DNA from 3 places in the Actinosynnema sp. NPDC037264 genome. Region 1 is predicted to be linked to each of the others. Evidence: riboswitches for the same ligand, from Rfam matches in the RefSeq annotation. Region 1 holds a riboswitch; each other region holds the start of a gene.
The links. Region 1 has a riboswitch for glycine ahead of gcvP (aminomethyl-transferring glycine dehydrogenase). Riboswitches for the same ligand answer to the same signal wherever they lie in the genome.
Positions count from the first base shown of each region.

Region 2: linked by a shared signal. The riboswitch ahead of gcvT (glycine cleavage system aminomethyltransferase GcvT) and the one ahead of gcvP (aminomethyl-transferring glycine dehydrogenase) in region 1 are both predicted to bind glycine.
Region 3: linked by a shared signal. The riboswitch ahead of gcvH (glycine cleavage system protein GcvH) and the one ahead of gcvP (aminomethyl-transferring glycine dehydrogenase) in region 1 are both predicted to bind glycine.

Region 1 covers NZ_JBVJVK010000057.1:37,881-43,272, reverse strand. The annotation lists gene gcvP (aminomethyl-transferring glycine dehydrogenase) at 148-3,036, opposite strand; glycine riboswitch at 3,189-3,279, opposite strand; gene ACZ7GX_RS37040 (MerR family transcriptional regulator) at 3,435-4,001, opposite strand; gene ACZ7GX_RS37035 (bifunctional nuclease family protein) at 4,851-5,324, opposite strand.
Region 2 covers NZ_JBVJVK010000047.1:12,607-17,998, reverse strand. The annotation lists gene glyA (serine hydroxymethyltransferase) at 1-607, opposite strand, end outside; gene gcvT (glycine cleavage system aminomethyltransferase GcvT) at 622-1,722, opposite strand; glycine riboswitch at 1,851-1,946, opposite strand; glycine riboswitch at 1,948-2,035, opposite strand; gene ACZ7GX_RS34305 (DUF3817 domain-containing protein) at 2,099-2,401, opposite strand; gene ACZ7GX_RS34300 (hypothetical protein) at 2,416-2,814, opposite strand; gene ACZ7GX_RS34295 (helix-turn-helix transcriptional regulator) at 2,925-3,413, opposite strand; gene ACZ7GX_RS34290 (hypothetical protein) at 3,616-3,777, opposite strand; gene ACZ7GX_RS34285 (CaiB/BaiF CoA transferase family protein) at 4,194-5,318, opposite strand; gene ACZ7GX_RS34280 (acyl-CoA dehydrogenase family protein) at 5,318-5,392, opposite strand, start outside.
Region 3 covers NZ_JBVJVK010000064.1:29,068-34,459, reverse strand. The annotation lists gene ACZ7GX_RS38600 (ABC-2 transporter permease) at 1-79, opposite strand, end outside; gene ACZ7GX_RS38595 (ABC transporter ATP-binding protein) at 79-1,287, opposite strand; gene ACZ7GX_RS38590 (hypothetical protein) at 1,336-1,710, opposite strand; gene ACZ7GX_RS38585 (hypothetical protein) at 1,716-1,898, opposite strand; gene ald (alanine dehydrogenase) at 2,242-3,348, opposite strand; glycine riboswitch at 3,544-3,638, shown strand; gene gcvH (glycine cleavage system protein GcvH) at 3,764-4,144, shown strand; gene ACZ7GX_RS38570 (L-serine ammonia-lyase) at 4,149-5,392, shown strand, end outside.

The DNA.
Region 1 (5,392 bases):
CCGGCTGAGCCACGACGGTGCCGCACGGGAACCCGGTCCCCCCGGGTTCCCGTGCGACGCCGCGGTGGTCAACCGCCGTGAGCGGGAACCGGTCAGCCGCCGTGAGCGGAGACCGGTCAGATGCCGCAAGCGGAGACCGGCGGGTGGTCAGCCGCCGTAAGCGGAGACCGGCGGGCAGGAGCAGACCAGGTTGCGGTCGCCCTTGGCGCCGTCGATGCGGCGCACCGGGGGCCAGGTCTTCGGCGCCGACGTGCCCGCCGGGAACACCGCCACCTCCCGGCTGTACGGGTGGTTCCACTCCGTCGCGATGGAGGCCGCCGTGTGCGGCGCGTTGCGCAGCGGGTTGTCGTCCACCGGCCACTCGCCCGAGCCGACGCGGTCGATCTCGTGCCGGATCGCGATCATCGCGTCGATGAACCGGTCGATCTCGCCCAGGTCCTCGCTCTCCGTCGGCTCCACCATGAGCGTGCCCGCCACCGGGAACGACATGGTCGGCGCGTGCAGCCCGTAGTCCGCCAACCGCTTCGCCACGTCGTCCACCGTCACGCCGGTCGCCTTGGTGATCGGCCGCAGGTCGAGGATGCACTCGTGGGCCACGAAACCGCCCTCGCCGGTGTAGAGCACCGGGAAGTGCTCGTCCAGGCGGCGGGCCACGTAGTTCGCCGCCGCCACGGCGGTGAGCGTGGCGCGGCGGAGGCCGTCGGCGCCCATCATCCGCACGTACGCCCACGAGATCGGCAGGATCGACGCCGAACCCCACGGCGCGGCGCTGATCGGGCCGACACCGGTCGCCGGACCGGCCGACGGCTGCAACGGGTGGTTCGGCAGGAACGGCGCCAGGTGCGACCGCACGCCGATCGGCCCGACACCCGGGCCACCGCCGCCGTGCGGGATGCAGAACGTCTTGTGCAGGTTCAGGTGCGACACGTCCGACCCGAACTTGCCGTACTGCGCCAACCCGATCAGCGCGTTGAGGTTCGCGCCGTCGACGTACACCTGGCCACCGGCGTCGTGCACCAGCCCGCACACCTCGCGCACGGTGTCCTCGTACACGCCGTGCGTCGACGGGTAGGTGATCATGATCGCGGCCAGGTCGTCGCGGTGCGCGTCGACCGTCGAACGCAGGTGCTCGATGTCCACGTTGCCGTGGTCGTCGCACTTGACGACCACGACCCGCATCCCGGCCATCACGGCGGACGCGGCGTTGGTGCCGTGCGCGCTGGACGGGATCAGGCACACGTCGCGGTGGTCGTCGCCGTTGGCGCGGTGGTAGGCGCGGATCGCCAGCAGGCCCGCGAACTCGCCCTGGCTGCCCGCGTTCGGCTGCAACGACACCGCGTCGTACCCGGTGACCTCGGCCAGCCACCGCTCCAGGTCACCGACGATGCTCAGCAGCCCGTCGGCGTCCGACGCGGGCGCGAACGGGTGCAGGTCGGCGAACTCCGGCCACGTGATCGGCTCCATCTCGGCCGTGGCGTTGAGCTTCATCGTGCACGAGCCCAGCGGGATCATGCTGCGGTCCAGCGCGACGTCCTTGTCCGACAACGCGCGCAGGTAGCGCAGCAGCGCGGTCTCGGAGCGGTGCGAGTGGAACACCGGGTGGGTCAGGTAGTCGCTGGTGCGGCGCAGGTCGGAAGGGATGCCGTCGGCGGTGTCGGCGTCCAGGCCGTCCACGTCCGCGACGGTCACGCCGAACGCCTTCCACACCGCGACCAGGTGCTCGCGCGTGGTGGTCTCGTCGCACGCGATGGACACCACGTCGTCGTCGACCTGCCACAGGTTCACGCCGAGGTCGCGCGCGGCGGAGACGACGGCGGCGGCACGTCCTTCGACGCGGGCGCGCACGGTGTCGAAGAACTCGCCGTGCACGATCTCGACGCCGCCCTCCAGCAGACCGGCGGCCAGCACGGTCGCCATCCGGTGGGCGCGGGTCGCGATCGCCTTCAGCCCTTCCGGACCGTGGTACACCGCGTACATCGACGCGATCACCGCCAGCAGGACCTGCGCGGTGCAGATGTTGCTGGTCGCCTTCTCCCGGCGGATGTGCTGCTCGCGCGTCTGCAGGGCGAGGCGGTAGGCGAGCGAGCCGTCCGCGTCCACGGACACGCCGACGAGCCGGCCGGGCAGCTGCCGCTCCAAGCCCTGGCGCACGGCCATGTAGCCCGCGTGCGGCCCGCCGAACCCGATCGGCACGCCGAAGCGCTGCGTGGTGCCGATGACGACGTCCGCGCCGATCTCGCCGGGCGGGCGCAGCAGCGTCAACGCCAGCAGGTCGGCGGCGACCACGGCCTGCGCGCCCGCCTTGTGGATCTCCTCGACGACCGCCGCGTGGTCGCGCACCACGCCGGACGCGCCGGGGTAGGACAGCAGCACGCCGAAGAAGTCGCCGCCGAGGCCGAGGCCCTCGATGCCCTGCGACAGGTCGGCGGTCACGATCTCGATGCCCAGCGGCTCGGCGCGCGTCTCGATGACGGCCAGCGTCTGCGGCAGCGTGTCGGCGTCCACGACGAACTTGTTCGATTTGGACCGTCCCGCGCGGCGGACCAGCGTCATGGCCTCGGCGGCCGCGGTGGACTCGTCCAGCATCGAGGCGTTGGCCAGCGGCAGGCCGGTCAGGTCGGCGACCATCGTCTGGAAGTTCAGCAGGGCTTCGAGGCGGCCCTGGGAGATCTCCGGCTGGTACGGCGTGTACGCGGTGTACCAGGCGGGGCTCTCCAGCACGTTGCGGCGGATCACCGGCGGCGTGGTCGTGCCGTAGTAGCCGAGCCCGATCATCTGCGTCATCGGGCGGTTGCGGGAGGCGAGGGCGCGCAGCTCGGCCAGCGCCTCGGTCTCGGTGGCGGGCGCGGGCAGGTCCAGCACCAGGTCGCGCTCGCGGATCGACTCGGGGACGGCGTGCTGCGCCAGTTCCTCCAGGGAGCCGACACCGATCACGTCGAGGATGCGGGCCAGCTCGGCGGGCCGCGGGCCCACGTGCCGGTCGGCGAACGGGGTGCCGTGCTCGAGTGCGGCGAGGGGGATGCGGTCCTGCGTCATCGGTGCTGGCCTCCAGGGCTCCGGACAGACTTCTGCCGTTGCCCTCCCCCTCTGTCTTCTGCCCGGCGGGCGCCTGAGAGCTTCACCCGGCTGTCGGGTTTGCACCGTCGGCGGGGTCGGTCGGTGGTGGCCGACCCGCTTTCCAGAGGCGTCTCACCCGCACGGTCCTTGCGCCTGAGAGGTTCCGGGGAGGATTTGCTCCTTCGGCGCCGAGACTGGCTCGGACTCTCCCGCACGGGATAAAGCGACTACGCGCGAAATCGTACCCGGCGGGTGGGTGAGCGGTACCGCCGGCGCGACGTGGATCTCATCGCGTTGCGCCGGGTGTGCGGGCCGGTCAGCCGGCCGCGTTGCGCCGGGCGAGCACGTCGGTCAGCCGGCCGCCTTGCGCCGGGCGGTCAGCCGATGGCCCTCGTGCGGCGCCGGCGGGACAGCTCGTCGTCGGCAGGCTCCACGATCTCGGCGCCGTCCGCGCGTTCGGCGGGGAAGTCGTGGATCGTGCCGCTGATCTCCCGCATCGCGCCGGAGACCGCGATGCCGAACACCCCTTGGCCGCCTTGGAGCAGGTCGACCACCTCTTCCGGCGACGTGCACTCGTAGACGGTGGTGCCGTCGCTGAACAGCGTGATCCGGGCCAGGTCCTGCACGCCGCGGCGGCGCAGGTGGTCGACCGCGACCCGGATGTTCTGCAACGAGACACCGGTGTCCAGCAGCCGCTTGACGACCTTGAGGACCAGGATGTCCTTGAACGAGTAGAGCCGTTGGCTGCCGGAGCCGTGGGCACTCCTTATCGTCGGGTTGACCAACCCCGTGCGCGCCCAGTAGTCCAGCTGGCGGTAGGTGATGCCCGCGATCTGGCACGCGGCGGGGCCGCGGTACCCGACCAGTTCGTCCGGCAGCGAGGAGTCCGGGAACAGCTCACCCTGTTCGCCGGATCCGGCCCGGATGGGCGCTTCCTCGACCACGCCTGCCTCCCCTCGGTCCGGTCACGACGACCGGCGACCAACGTGAAGCCGCCGCGGTGCCCGAATCACACCGTGGCAATTCACCTGAGTTCGACGGTAAGACCGGGTAGGGGGCAGGTCAACGCGACGCGCTGGGCGTGTCTTGCCTCAACGTGAGGTTGAGGTTGAGAGAGTCGCCTGTCGTAAGCCATTCGGGTGACGTTTAGTGATCGTTTAGCGGACGAAGGTTGACGTTGTGTAACCCAGAGGCGTGACACCTGGAGGTGGCACGCGGGGTTGATCCACAACGCACCGCACACGCTCGCGAGGGGCCGTTGACGGTGTGGGGCCCTTGGGCGCGGCCCTTCGCGGGGCGTGGTGGAGAGCGGTTCGACGGATCGGTGACGGGCTGGTTTTGTCAAGCACCCGACCCGCTTGTCCGCAAGCGGCAGGTTGGTGTGAGGCCCGGGGCAGTGGTGTGCGGTCCCAGGCGGTAGGGGTGCGGCGGGGTGCGGCGGGGGTGCGTGCAGGCTGAAAAGCATGTCCTCGCCGGACGGGCAGATCAGCAGGATGACGGGCCGGTGGGTGGTTCGGCGGCGGGTCCGTTGTGGTGCGGGTTTCGTGTCATCCCACCGACCTCCCTACGGGCTACCACACGTATCAAGGGGGCAGGCATCGGTGGACGGGCGCGGCAAGGGACACACAGCCCCCTTGACACGCGCGGTAGGGCGGAGCCAGGTCGGCGGGATGACACGAAGCCCTTCCTTCGGGAAGGGCGTGGGCAAGGGCGTGTCAGTGGACGGCTGTGGGGAGGCGTGCTCTGGTGTGCCGGGGCCGTGCCGGTAGGCAGGGCGTGGTGGGGGCGGACGGTTACGTGTCGGCGCCGCGGAAGTCCTCGGGCGATACGGAGTCGAGGAACTCGCGGAACTTCTCGACCTCGTCCTCCTGCTCGTCCGGGATGATGAGGCCCGCCTCCGCCAGCACCGACTCCTCCGCGTGGATCGGCACGCCGATCCGCAGGGCCAGCGCCACCGAATCGCTCGGCCGCGCGGACACGCGGATGTCGCCGTCGAAGACGAGTTCCGCGAAGTAGGTGCCTTCCTGCAAGTCCGTGATCCGCACCTGCTCCAGCTGCCGGCCGAGGGCTCCGATGACGTCCTTGAGCAGGTCGTGCGTCAACGGCCGGGCAGGACGGACACCTTGCTGCTCCAACGCGATCGCCGTGGCCTCGACCGATCCGATCCAGATCGGCAGGTACCGTTCGCCCTCGGTTTCGCGCAGCAGCAGGATCGGCTGGTTGGCGGGCAGTTCCACCCGCACGCCGACGACGCGCATTTCGCTCATCGGGTCTCGCCTCCCTCAGCGCGCTGAAATTCTGGCGTCCCCGCTACCAACGAGGATCCCCCACGTAC
Region 2 (5,392 bases), on a different contig from region 1:
TGTCCACCATCAGGTAGGCGTCCACCGAGTCGGCGATCCGGCGGAACTCGGCGAAGTCCAGCTGGCGCGGGTACGCCGACCAGCCGGCCACGATCAGCTTCGGCCGGTGCTCGGTCGCCAGCCGCTCCACCTCGGCCATGTCGACGCGGCCGTCGGCCTCCGACACGTGGTAGGGCACCACGTTGTAGAGCTTGCCGGAGAAGTTGATCCGCATGCCGTGCGTGAGGTGGCCGCCGTGCGCGAGGTCCAGGCCCAGGATCGTGTCGCCCGGCTGGAGCAGGGCGAACATCGCGCACGCGTTGGCCTGCGCGCCCGAGTGCGGCTGCACGTTCGCGAAACCGGCGCCGAACAGCTCCTTCACCCGCTCGATCGCCAGCCGCTCGATCACGTCGACGTGCTCGCAGCCGCCGTAGTAGCGCCGGCCGGGGTAGCCCTCGGCGTACTTGTTCGTCAGCACCGACCCCTGCGCCTGGAGCACCGACACCGGCGTGAAGTTCTCCGAGGCGATCATCTCCAGCGTGCTCTGCTGCCGGTGCAGCTCGGCGGCGACGGCGTTCGCGACCTCCGGGTCGAACTCCGCGAGGGAGGTGGTGAAGTGCTCGGACATGTGTGGGGTCTCCCTTACGAGGTGCGCTTGTAGAAGGGCAGTGCGACGACTTCGACCGGCTCGTGCTTGCCGCGGACGTCCACCGACAGCCGGGTGCCGGGCTCGGTGTTGCCGACGGCCACGTACGCCATCGCCACCGAGTAGCCCAGGGTCGGCGACAACGCGCCGCTGGTCACCTCGCCGATCCGGGCGCCCGAGGCGTCCAGCACGGGGTAGCCGTGCCGCGGCGCGCGGCGCGAGGCGGTCTTCAGGCCGACCAGGACCTCCTCGACGCCCCGCTCGGCGACGGCGGCCAGCGCGTCGCGGCCGACGAAGTCGCCCGGCTTGTCCAGCTTCACCACGCGGCCGAGGTTCGCCTGGAACGGCGTGCGGTCGCGGCCGAGCTCGTTGCCGTACAGCGGCATGCCCGCCTCCAGCCGCAGCGTGTCGCGGCAGCCGAGGCCGGCGGGCTTGAGGTCGTGCGGTGCGCCCGCCTCCAGCAGGGCCCGCCAGACGTGCGCGGCGTCGTCCGGCGCGACGAACAGCTCGAAGCCGTCCTCGCCGGTGTAGCCGGTGCGGGCCAGCAGCACGGGCTTGCCCGCGACCTCGGTCGGGTACGACGCGTAGTACTTCACCGCGGCCAGGTCGGTCGACGTGAGGCCGGCGAGGATGGCGGTGGCCTTCGGGCCCTGCACGGCGAGCAGCGCGTAGTCGGTCGACTTGTCCGCGACCACCGCGTCGAAGCCCTTCGCCCGCTCGACCAGGGCCTCGTGCACGACGGCGGCGTTCGAGGCGTTGGCGACGACGAGGTACTCCTCATCACCCGTGCGGTACACGATCAGGTCGTCGATGACGCCACCGTCGGCCTCGCAGATCATCGTGTACCGGGCGCGGCCGACGCCGATCGCGGACGCGTGGCCGACCAGGGCGTGGTCGAGCGCGGCGCACGCCTCCGGGCCGGTGAGCAGGATCTCACCCATGTGGGTCAGGTCGAACAGGCCCGCCGACGTGCGCACCGCGTGGTGCTCGGCCAGCTCGCTGTCGTAGCGCAGCGGCATCCGCCAGCCCGCGAAGTCGGTGAACATGGCGCCCAGCGCCTCGTGCTCGGCGTGCAGGGGCGTGCGGCGGCTTTCCATCAGGCGGGCCCTCCCTGGGTGCGGACATGCCGATGGGCCGACCGGTCGGGTCGACGGGCGGGCACGTCCGAGCGATTCACGAGCGAAAGGATGACACGGTCCACCGGAGACTCCTCGTCGAGTGAGCCTCCCCCTCTGCCATGAGCCTGAGAGCTTCACCACCCGGTGGGGGCGGCTTGCACCGTGGGCGAGGCGCACCGGGGTGCGCCTGCTTTCCAGAGTTGCCTTCGTCGCGCGGTACCTGTGCCTGAGAGATTCCGGGGAGGAGTTGCTCCTTCGGCGCCCCGCTGGGGGACTCTCCCGCGCGACATCGACGGCCGTGTTCAGTTGGTACCGCCAGACGCTAGGGGTGCCCGGCGGGCGGGGTCAACCCCGGTCACAGGCTCTTCTCGGCCCGGACGCTCTCGACCACCTTGCGCTCGGCGTAGAACGACACGAACGGGATCGTGCCCGCGAGCAGCACCAGCACCGTGCCCTTGATCGACCAGCGGGCCTTGAGCGCGAGGTCGACGGTGAGCACCAGGTAGACCGCGTAGAGGAAGCCGTGCACCGGGCCGACGACCTGCATCATGCCCTCGCTGTCGCCCGCGTACTTGGCGATCATCGCGACCACGAGCAGCAGCAGGCCGACACCGACCACGTAAGCCATGAACCGGAACCTGGTCAACGCGCCGCTCATCGCCCTACCTTCGCTCACCGCTGGTCCCGCGCGTTGAGTTCGGCGAGCATGCGGTTGTAGGCCGCGAGCTCTTCGTCCTCGTCGTCCCGCACGGGCGCTCTGACGGGCTCAACGGTAACTACCGGCCGCGGCGGCGCGGCCACCGGCTCCGGCGCGGCCTCGGCGGCGGCGTCCGCCGTCCCGGCGGCGGCCTCGGCCTTGCGGCGGGCGTCCAGCCTGCGGATGCGCCACACCATGAACGCGGGGAAGAGGCCGAACAGCGGCCACTGGAACACGTAGCCGAGGTTCTGGAACGTGCCACCGGCCTCGGAGAACCGCTCCCACTGCCAGTAGGCCAGGCCGCAGCACACGACCAGCGACGCCAGGCAGACGGCCGCGATGGCCAGGCGCTGGGGGGTGATGAGGCCTCGCACGCCTCAAGAGTACTTCGTGCGTCGCACGAGGCTGGGGCTCCCCGCACGGGAGCCCGCACCTCGACGGCAAGGGCTCCTCGACCGCAGGAGCCCGCCCCGACTCGTCGGACCTAGGCCACGCCGTCCCGGCGTTGCCTCTGCAACCTGGCCACGCACCAGGCCGCCGCACTACCCCGACGCAGGTGCTGGAGCACCGTCATCGGGCCGAGGCGACGACCGAGGTCGGCGGGCGAGAGCCCGGCCGCCCGGTAGTCCAGAGCGCGCTGGTCCAACGGGCTGATGCCCGCGTCCCACCACTGCTCCGCCTCGGACAGGTCGCCGACCAGCTGCCAGTAGCTGGCGGCCGCGGCGAGCAGGGGCTCGGGCACCTCGGGCGCCCGCTTCCGCATCGCCGCCACGTACGCCGGATCCGCGGACTCGACCTTCACCAGGCCGCGGGGACCGCCATTCGCCCGCTGCACGGGGATCCCCGGCGCGGACGGCGGGGCTTCCGCGAGCCACGCGTCCTTGATCCGGTTCACCTCCTGCAGCTCGGCGTCGTCCGAGCGCTCAGCCGCCCACTGCCGCAACAGCTCGTCGACTCCGGAGTCCTCGACCATTCTGCCTCCTCATCGGTCGAAGATCAGCCAATGCGACGCACCGTATTAGCGGGTACCGACAACCGCTAGACCCTGGTTTGTCTAAAACCCTGTTACCAGGGCGTTATAGCCCTCATTCCACCCGTACGGTGCAACGTTCGGGGCGCATAGTCACCGATCGTGACCGCATTGAGCGGGAGTACGCGGGGTTACCGCGGGACCTCTAGGCGAACAGGCTGCGGACGAAGGTGATGATCGACTCGGCGCCGGACTGGAGCCACCCGAGCGCGGTCCTCACCGCCTCGGCGGACTCGTTCGGCTGGGTGATCAGGAGGAACAGCACCAGCGCGACCGCCGCCAGCGTCACCACCTTCTTGACGTTCACTGATCGGTCTCCGTCCGTGTCACTGGGCAGGGCGGCCGAGCGCCGCTCCGGTCGTGTCAACGGCCATGGTCCCTCATTCACCCGGATGATGACGATCGAACCCGCCGCCATCCCTCGACCGGTCGCACGAACACCACGCAACCACGCCTGGGTCGCCCGGAGAGTCACCCGAACGGACGATCAAGGGGACCGGTGGTCCCGCCGATCACCAAGGTACGGGCGCTCGCCCACCCCCCTGGCACGGACACCGAGGTTCTTCAGACACTGCCACCTCTGCACAGCCCATCACCTGATTGCGCCGACGCACGCACCGAGCGTGACAAAGGCCGCTCGCGGCTGCCACTCATTTCCGGTACCCCTTCAGGTGATTTCCCTTGCCTTTTTCCGGCCCGATCGGGTCCGCGCCCGCGGGTCCGTCACCCGATCACGCCGGACCGCCGGAGCCCGGCGATCTCGTCCCCGCCCAGCCCCAGCCCGGCCAGCACCTCGACCGTGTGCTCGCCGACGGCGGGCGGCGGACCGGGCGTGGCCGCGGGCGTCCGCCCGAACCGCGGCGCGGGCGCGGGCTGCGCCACCCCGTCCACCTCGACGAACGTCCCCCGCTCGGCGTTGTGCCCGTGCTTCGGCGCCTCACCGGGCGCCAGCACGGGCGCGAGGCACGCGTCGGTGCCCTCGGCGAGCGCGGCCCACTCGTCCCTGGTCCGGGTCGCCACCGCCGCGGCGATGCGGGCCCGCAGCTCCGGCCAGTTCGCCGGGTCGTGCCGCCCGGGCAGCCCGGCGTCGGCGAGCCCGAGCACGACCAGCAGCTCGGCGTAGAACTTCTCCTCCAGCGCCCCGATGCCGACGAACCGGCCGTCGGCCGCCTCGTACACGTCGTAGAACGGCGCGCCGCCGTCGAGCAGGTTCGTCCCGCGCGCGCCCGACCAGGCGCCCACCGACGACATCCCGTGCAGGAACGTGGTCAGCAGCGCCGCGCCGTCGACCATCGCCGCGTCCACCACCTGCCCCCGCCCGGACCGCTCCCGCTCGTACAGCGCGGCCAGCACGCCGAGCGCCAGCAGCAGCCCGCCACCGCCGAAGTCACCGACGACGTTGAGCGGCACGGTCGGCGGCGCGCCCGCCCGGCCGATCGGCTCCAGCGCGCCCGCCACCGCGATGTAGTTGATGTCGTGCCCGGCGCGGTCGGCCAGCGGCCCGTCCTGGCCCCAGCCGGTCATCCGCCCGTAGACCAGGCGCGGGTTGCGGGCCAGGCACTGCGCCGGGCCGATGCCCAGCCGTTCGGTCACGCCCGGCCGGAAGCCCTCGACCAGCACGTCCGACTCCGCGACCAGGCGCAGCACCAGCTCGGCGCCCTCGGGTCGGCGCACGTCCACCCCGATCGAGCGCCGGCCGCGGCCGAGCAGGGGCACCTCCGTGCCGCCGCCGACGCGGTCCACCCGGACCACGGACGCGCCGAGGTCGGCCAGCACCATGCAGCCGAACGGCGCGGGCGCGAGGCCGGCCAGCTCGACGACCTTCAACCCCTCCAGCGGCCCCGGCACTAGAGCGACCTCGCGATGATTTCCTTCATGATCTCGTTCGTCCCGCCGTAGATCTTCTGCACGCGCGCGTCCGC
Region 3 (5,392 bases), on a different contig from region 1:
GCACGGTCGGGATCATCAGGCCCCACCACAGGCCCGTGGTGGTCGTCTTGCGGAACTCCGACTTGATCAGGTTGCCCATCACGCACCGCCCCCGAGGCCGCCCTGACCGTGTTGCTGTCCGTACGGGTTGTCCTGCGGCGGCGGCTGGGACCCCGGTGGTGGCGCCTCGTAGCCCTGCGGGGGCTGTTGGTACTGCTGCTGGTACTGCTGCTCGTAACCGGGCGGCTGCTGGTACGGCTGCTGGTAGCCCGGCGGCGGCTGCTGCTGGTAGCCCTGCGGCGGTGTCTGGTACGGCTGCTGGTAGCCGGCCGGTAGCTGCTGCTGGTACCCGGCGGGCGGCTGCTGCTGGTAGCCGCCGGGTTGGGCGTACTGGCCCGGCGCCGCGTACTGGCCGTTGGTGAGCTGGAAGAACAGCCGCTCCAGGTCGACCTTCTCCTCCTGGATGCCGTAGACCGACACACCCGCCTTCAACGCGGTGTCGGCGACCTGCCTGGCCTCCACGCCGGTCACCGCGATGCGGCCGTCCGGCAGCTGCTCGATCGCGCTGATCCCGTCCTCGCGCAACGCCGCGACCAGCGCGCCGGTGTCCGACGGCTGCACGAGCACGCGGCCCTGCTGCTGGTCGCGCAGCTGGTCGAGCGAGCCGTAGTACATGGTCTGACCGCGGCTGATGACGACCACCTGGTCGACGGTCTGCTCGACCTCCGCCAGCAGGTGGCTGGAGATCAGCACGGTCCGCCCGCTGCGCGCGTAGGACTGCAGGAACGTCCGCAGCCACGCGATGCCCTCCGGGTCGAGCCCGTTGGCCGGCTCGTCGAGCACCAGGATCTGCGGGTCGCCGAGCAGCGCGGTGGCCAGGGCCAGCCGCTGCTTCATGCCCAGCGAGAACCCGCCCGCCTTGCGGTCGCCGGCCGCGCCGAGGCCCACCAGCTGGAGCACCTGGTCGGCGCGCGAGTCCGGCACGCCGATCGCGGCCGCGTAGACCCGCAGGTGGTTGCGCGCCGTGCGCTTGGGGTGGAAGCCCTGCGCCTCCAGCACCGCGCCGACCACCCGCGCCGGGTTGCCGAGCTGGGCGAACGGCCTGCCGTTGATCAGTCCGGTGCCCGCGGTCGGGGTCACCAGGCCGAGCAGCATGCGCAGCGTCGTCGTCTTGCCGGCCCCGTTGGGGCCGAGGAAGCCGGTCACCGAACCGGGTTCCACCGTGAAGCTGAGATTCTGCACCGCTGCGACCGGACCGAACTGCTTGGTCAAGTTCTGCACCACGATGCGGCCACTGCCGTCGTGCACGCGTCCCTCCCGAGTACTCCTACCGGGCGTCATCCTGCCCTAGGAGGGTCACTCGGGGAGGGCATGCCGCGGTTTCGACGCGACCCTGGGTATCTCGGCCGTCGTCTCGACCTCCTTCGAATGTCGCAGCGTGCGCAGCGGACGGCGGCGTTCGCGGTGCGGCAGGCCGTCGCCGATGAGGTGCTGGTGGGCCATCGTCCACACCTGGCACGGCCACTTCTTGTGCCGCAGGATGCCGGGGCACGCGCCGCAGCGGCCGTCCGGATCCGGTTGGTGCACGGTCAGCAGCAGCCGCCAGCCGTCGGCCAGGCGGTGGATCTCGGACCGCGCGAGCGGCACGAGGGCGTCCGCCTCGCCGGTCTCGGCGGCCTCGTCCAGCAGCGCCAGCCGGCGCATCACGGCGGCCCGCAGCGCTTCGTCCACGGCCGTCACATCCTGTCGGCGACTTGGTCGAGCAGGCGGTGCAGCCTGCGCGTCTGCGTGACGGACATCACGGCGGACTCGCCGGGCGGCGCGACCAGCAGAACTCGGTCGTCCTCGACGAGCACGGTCATCGACCGGTCCCGCCCGAACGGGTCGTGGCAGTCGATCCAGCCCTCGGGTTCAGCCATCTGCGCTCCGATCGGAGGTGGCGCGGCAGAGCGCCGCGCGAGCGGACGACCCCGCCGGGTAGCCGCGGGGTTCCCGCCCTGTGCATCGGTCGCGGGGCCGTCGTGACTTACCCGTTATCACCCAAGTTCACTCGATTGCTTGAGTTTGGGCACAGCGCGTCGCCACCGCCGGGTGGGAATCTCGGCCGGATCGGTGGGGTCACTGGGCAGCGACCCCCGTTCCCGGCTAAGATTGGCGACGCGGCCCGCTCCCAGTGACCCCCAGGCTGGTTGAGCGGGCCGTCTTTCTTTCGCCGAAGGGCCCCGCTCACAGCACGTGAGCGGGGCCCTTCGCGGTGGGTCCTCAGAAGTCGAGCGGCGTGTGGGTCATCCCGTGCGCCTGCGCGACCGGCAGGTTGGTCAGCAGGCCCTCGTGCGCGTTCAGGCCGAGCGCCAGCGACGCGTCCGCCCGCAGCGCCGCCTCCCAGCCCTGGTCGGCCAGCGCGACGGCGTACGGCAGCGTCACGTTGGTCAGCGCGTAGGTCGACGTCCGCGGCACGGCGCCGGGCATGTTCGCCACGCAGTAGAAGACGGTGTCGTGCACCTGGTAGGTCGGGTCGGCGTGCGTGGTCGGGCGCGAGTCGGCGAAGCAGCCGCCCTGGTCGATCGCGATGTCCACCAGGACGGAGCCGGGCTTCATGTCGGCGACCAGCTCGTTGCTCACCAGCTTCGGCGCCTTCGCGCCGGGCACCAGCACCGCGCCGATGACCAGGTCGGCCTCGCGGACGGCCTGCTCGACGGAGTACCGGTTGGACGTCACGGTGCGCAGGCGGCCCTGGTAGAGGGCGTCGATGTGGCGCAGCCGGTCCACGTTGGTGTCCAGGATCTGCACGTCCGCGCCCATGCCGACGGCGATCGCCGCTGCGTTCAGGCCCGCCACGCCGCCGCCGATCACGACCACCCGCGCCGGGTGCACGCCGGGCACGCCGCCGGGCAGCACGCCGCGCCCGCCGGACGGCTTCATCAGCGAGAACGCGCCCACCTGCGGCGCGAGCCTGCCCGCCACCTCGGACATCGGCGCCAGCAGCGGCAGCGCGCCGTTCGCGGTCTGCACGGTCTCGTAGGCGACGGCGGTGGTGCCCGAGTCCAGCAGCGCCTGCGTCAGCGGCCGGTCGGCGGCCAGGTGCAGGTACGTGAACAGGACCTGGCCCTTGCGCAGCCGCGGGTACTCCTCGGCGATCGGCTCCTTGACCTTGAGCACCAGGTCGCCCTCGGCCCACACGTCGTCCGCGCCCGCCAGCACCTTCGCGCCCGCGGCCAGGTACTCCTCGTCGGTGATGGCCGAACCGAGGCCCGCGCCGGCCTCGACCACCACGTCGTGGCCGCGCTGCGTCAGCTCGTGCGCGCCCGCCGGGGTCAGCGCGACGCGGTACTCGTGGTTCTTGATCTCGCGGGGGACGGCGATCCGCACGGTGGGCTCCTTCGGCCGTTGTTACACCAAAGGTCCGGTAACGGGTATTCGGTGTCATCGTGCGGCCGGCACCAACGCACCCCTGCGCCACTGTGCTGATCGAACAAGCCCGGCGGTGCGTTGACACCCGTCGGGCCCGGCACCTAGCGTGCGGGCCAACCAACTGAACATCGGCCGCGGCGCGCCAGGAGCGCCGGAACCCGCGCGGGAGAGACCTCGGTGAACGTGCCGGGGCGCCGAAGGAGCAAGTACCCCGCACACTCTCAGGCAGCGAGAACCGCTCGGGTGAGGCGACTCTGGAAAGCGCGCAAGTCCGCGCACCCACGGTGCAAGCCGCCGCTCCGGCGTCGGTGAAGCTCTCAGGTCCCAGGACAGAGTGGGGCTCTGGTGGACCTTGCCGTGAGGGAGCGCTGTCGTGACTTTTCCGGACAACCTGCTGTACACGCCCGAGCACGAGTGGGTGGACTGGGCGCCGGGTACCCAGGACCCCGTGGCGGTCGGCATCACGTCGTACGCGGCGGAGTCGTTGGGTGACATCGTGTTCGTGGAGCTGCCCGAGGTCGGCGCCGTGGTGAAGTCGGGCGATGTGTGCGGCGAGCTGGAGTCGACCAAGTCGGTCAGCGACCTGTACGCGCCGATCAGCGGCGAGGTGGTCGAGGTCAACCGGGCCGCGGTCGACGACCCGTCGTTGATCAACAACGACCCGTACGGGGCCGGGTGGCTGTTCAAGGTGGCCGTGACGGACGCGTCCGGGTTGCTGACCGCGGCGAAGTACGCGGAACTGACCGGGGACTGACGTCATGGCGATCAGCGTGTTCGACCTGTTCTCCGTGGGCATCGGACCGTCGAGCTCGCACACGGTGGGCCCGATGCGCGCGGCGATGATGTTCGCGCAACGGCTGCGGCCCTCGTTGGCCTCGGTCGACCGGGTGCACGTGGAGCTGTTCGGGTCGCTCGGCGCGACCGGGCACGGGCACGGCAGCCCGAAGGCGGTGGTGCTGGGCCTGGAGGGCAGCCGGCCGGAGGAGGTCGACCCGGAGGAGGCCGAGCGGCGGCTGGCGGAGATCCGGGCGACCGGGCGGCTGCGGCTGGCCGGGGTGCGGGAGATCGCGTTCACCGAGGACGCCGACCTGGTGATGCACCGGCGGAAGTCGTTGCCGCTGCACCCCAACGGCATGAGCTTCACCGCCCACTCGGGTGACGTCGTGGTCGACTCGGCGGTGTACTACTCCGTCGGCGGCGGGTTCGTGGTGGACGACACGGCCACCGGGGCGGACCGGATCAAGCCCGACGAGACGCCGGTCGCGCACCCGTTCCGGACCGGTGACGAGCTGCTGGCGCGGTGCCGGGAGACCGGGCTGTCGATCAGCGAGGTGATGCTGGCCAACGAGCGGTCGTGGCGCGACGAGGAGTCGGTGCGCTCGGGGCTGCTGCGCATCTGGGACGTGATGCAGGAGTGCGTCGAGCGCGGCTGCACGCGGACCGGGGTGCTGCCCGGCGGCTTGAAGGTGCGGCGGCGGGCGGCCGAGATGCGGCAGCGGATGGCCGCCGAGCACTACGCCACGGACCCGTTGCGGGTGATGGACTGGGTGACCCTGTTCGCGCTGGCGGTGAACGAGGAGAACGCCGCGGGTGGCCGCGTGGTGACCGCGCCGACCAACGGCGCGGCCGGCATCGTGCCCGCGGTGCTGCACTACTACACCCGCTTCGTGCCGGGCGCGTCCGACGACGGCGTGGTGCGGTTCCTGCTGACGGCGGGTGCGGTCGGCGTGCTGTTCAAGGAGAACGCGTCGATCTCCGGAGCCGAGGTCGGGTGCCAGGGCGAGGTCGGCTCGGCGTGCTCGATGGCGGCCGGCGGGCTGGCCGAGGTGCTGGGTGGCACGCCGGAGCAGGTGGAGAACGCGGCCGAGATCGCCATGGAGCACAACCTGGGGCTGACGTGCGACCCGATCGGGGGACTGGTGCAGATCCCGTGCATCGAGCGCAACGCGTTGGCGTCGATCAAGGCGATCACGGCGGCGCGGATGGCGTTGCGCGGCGACGG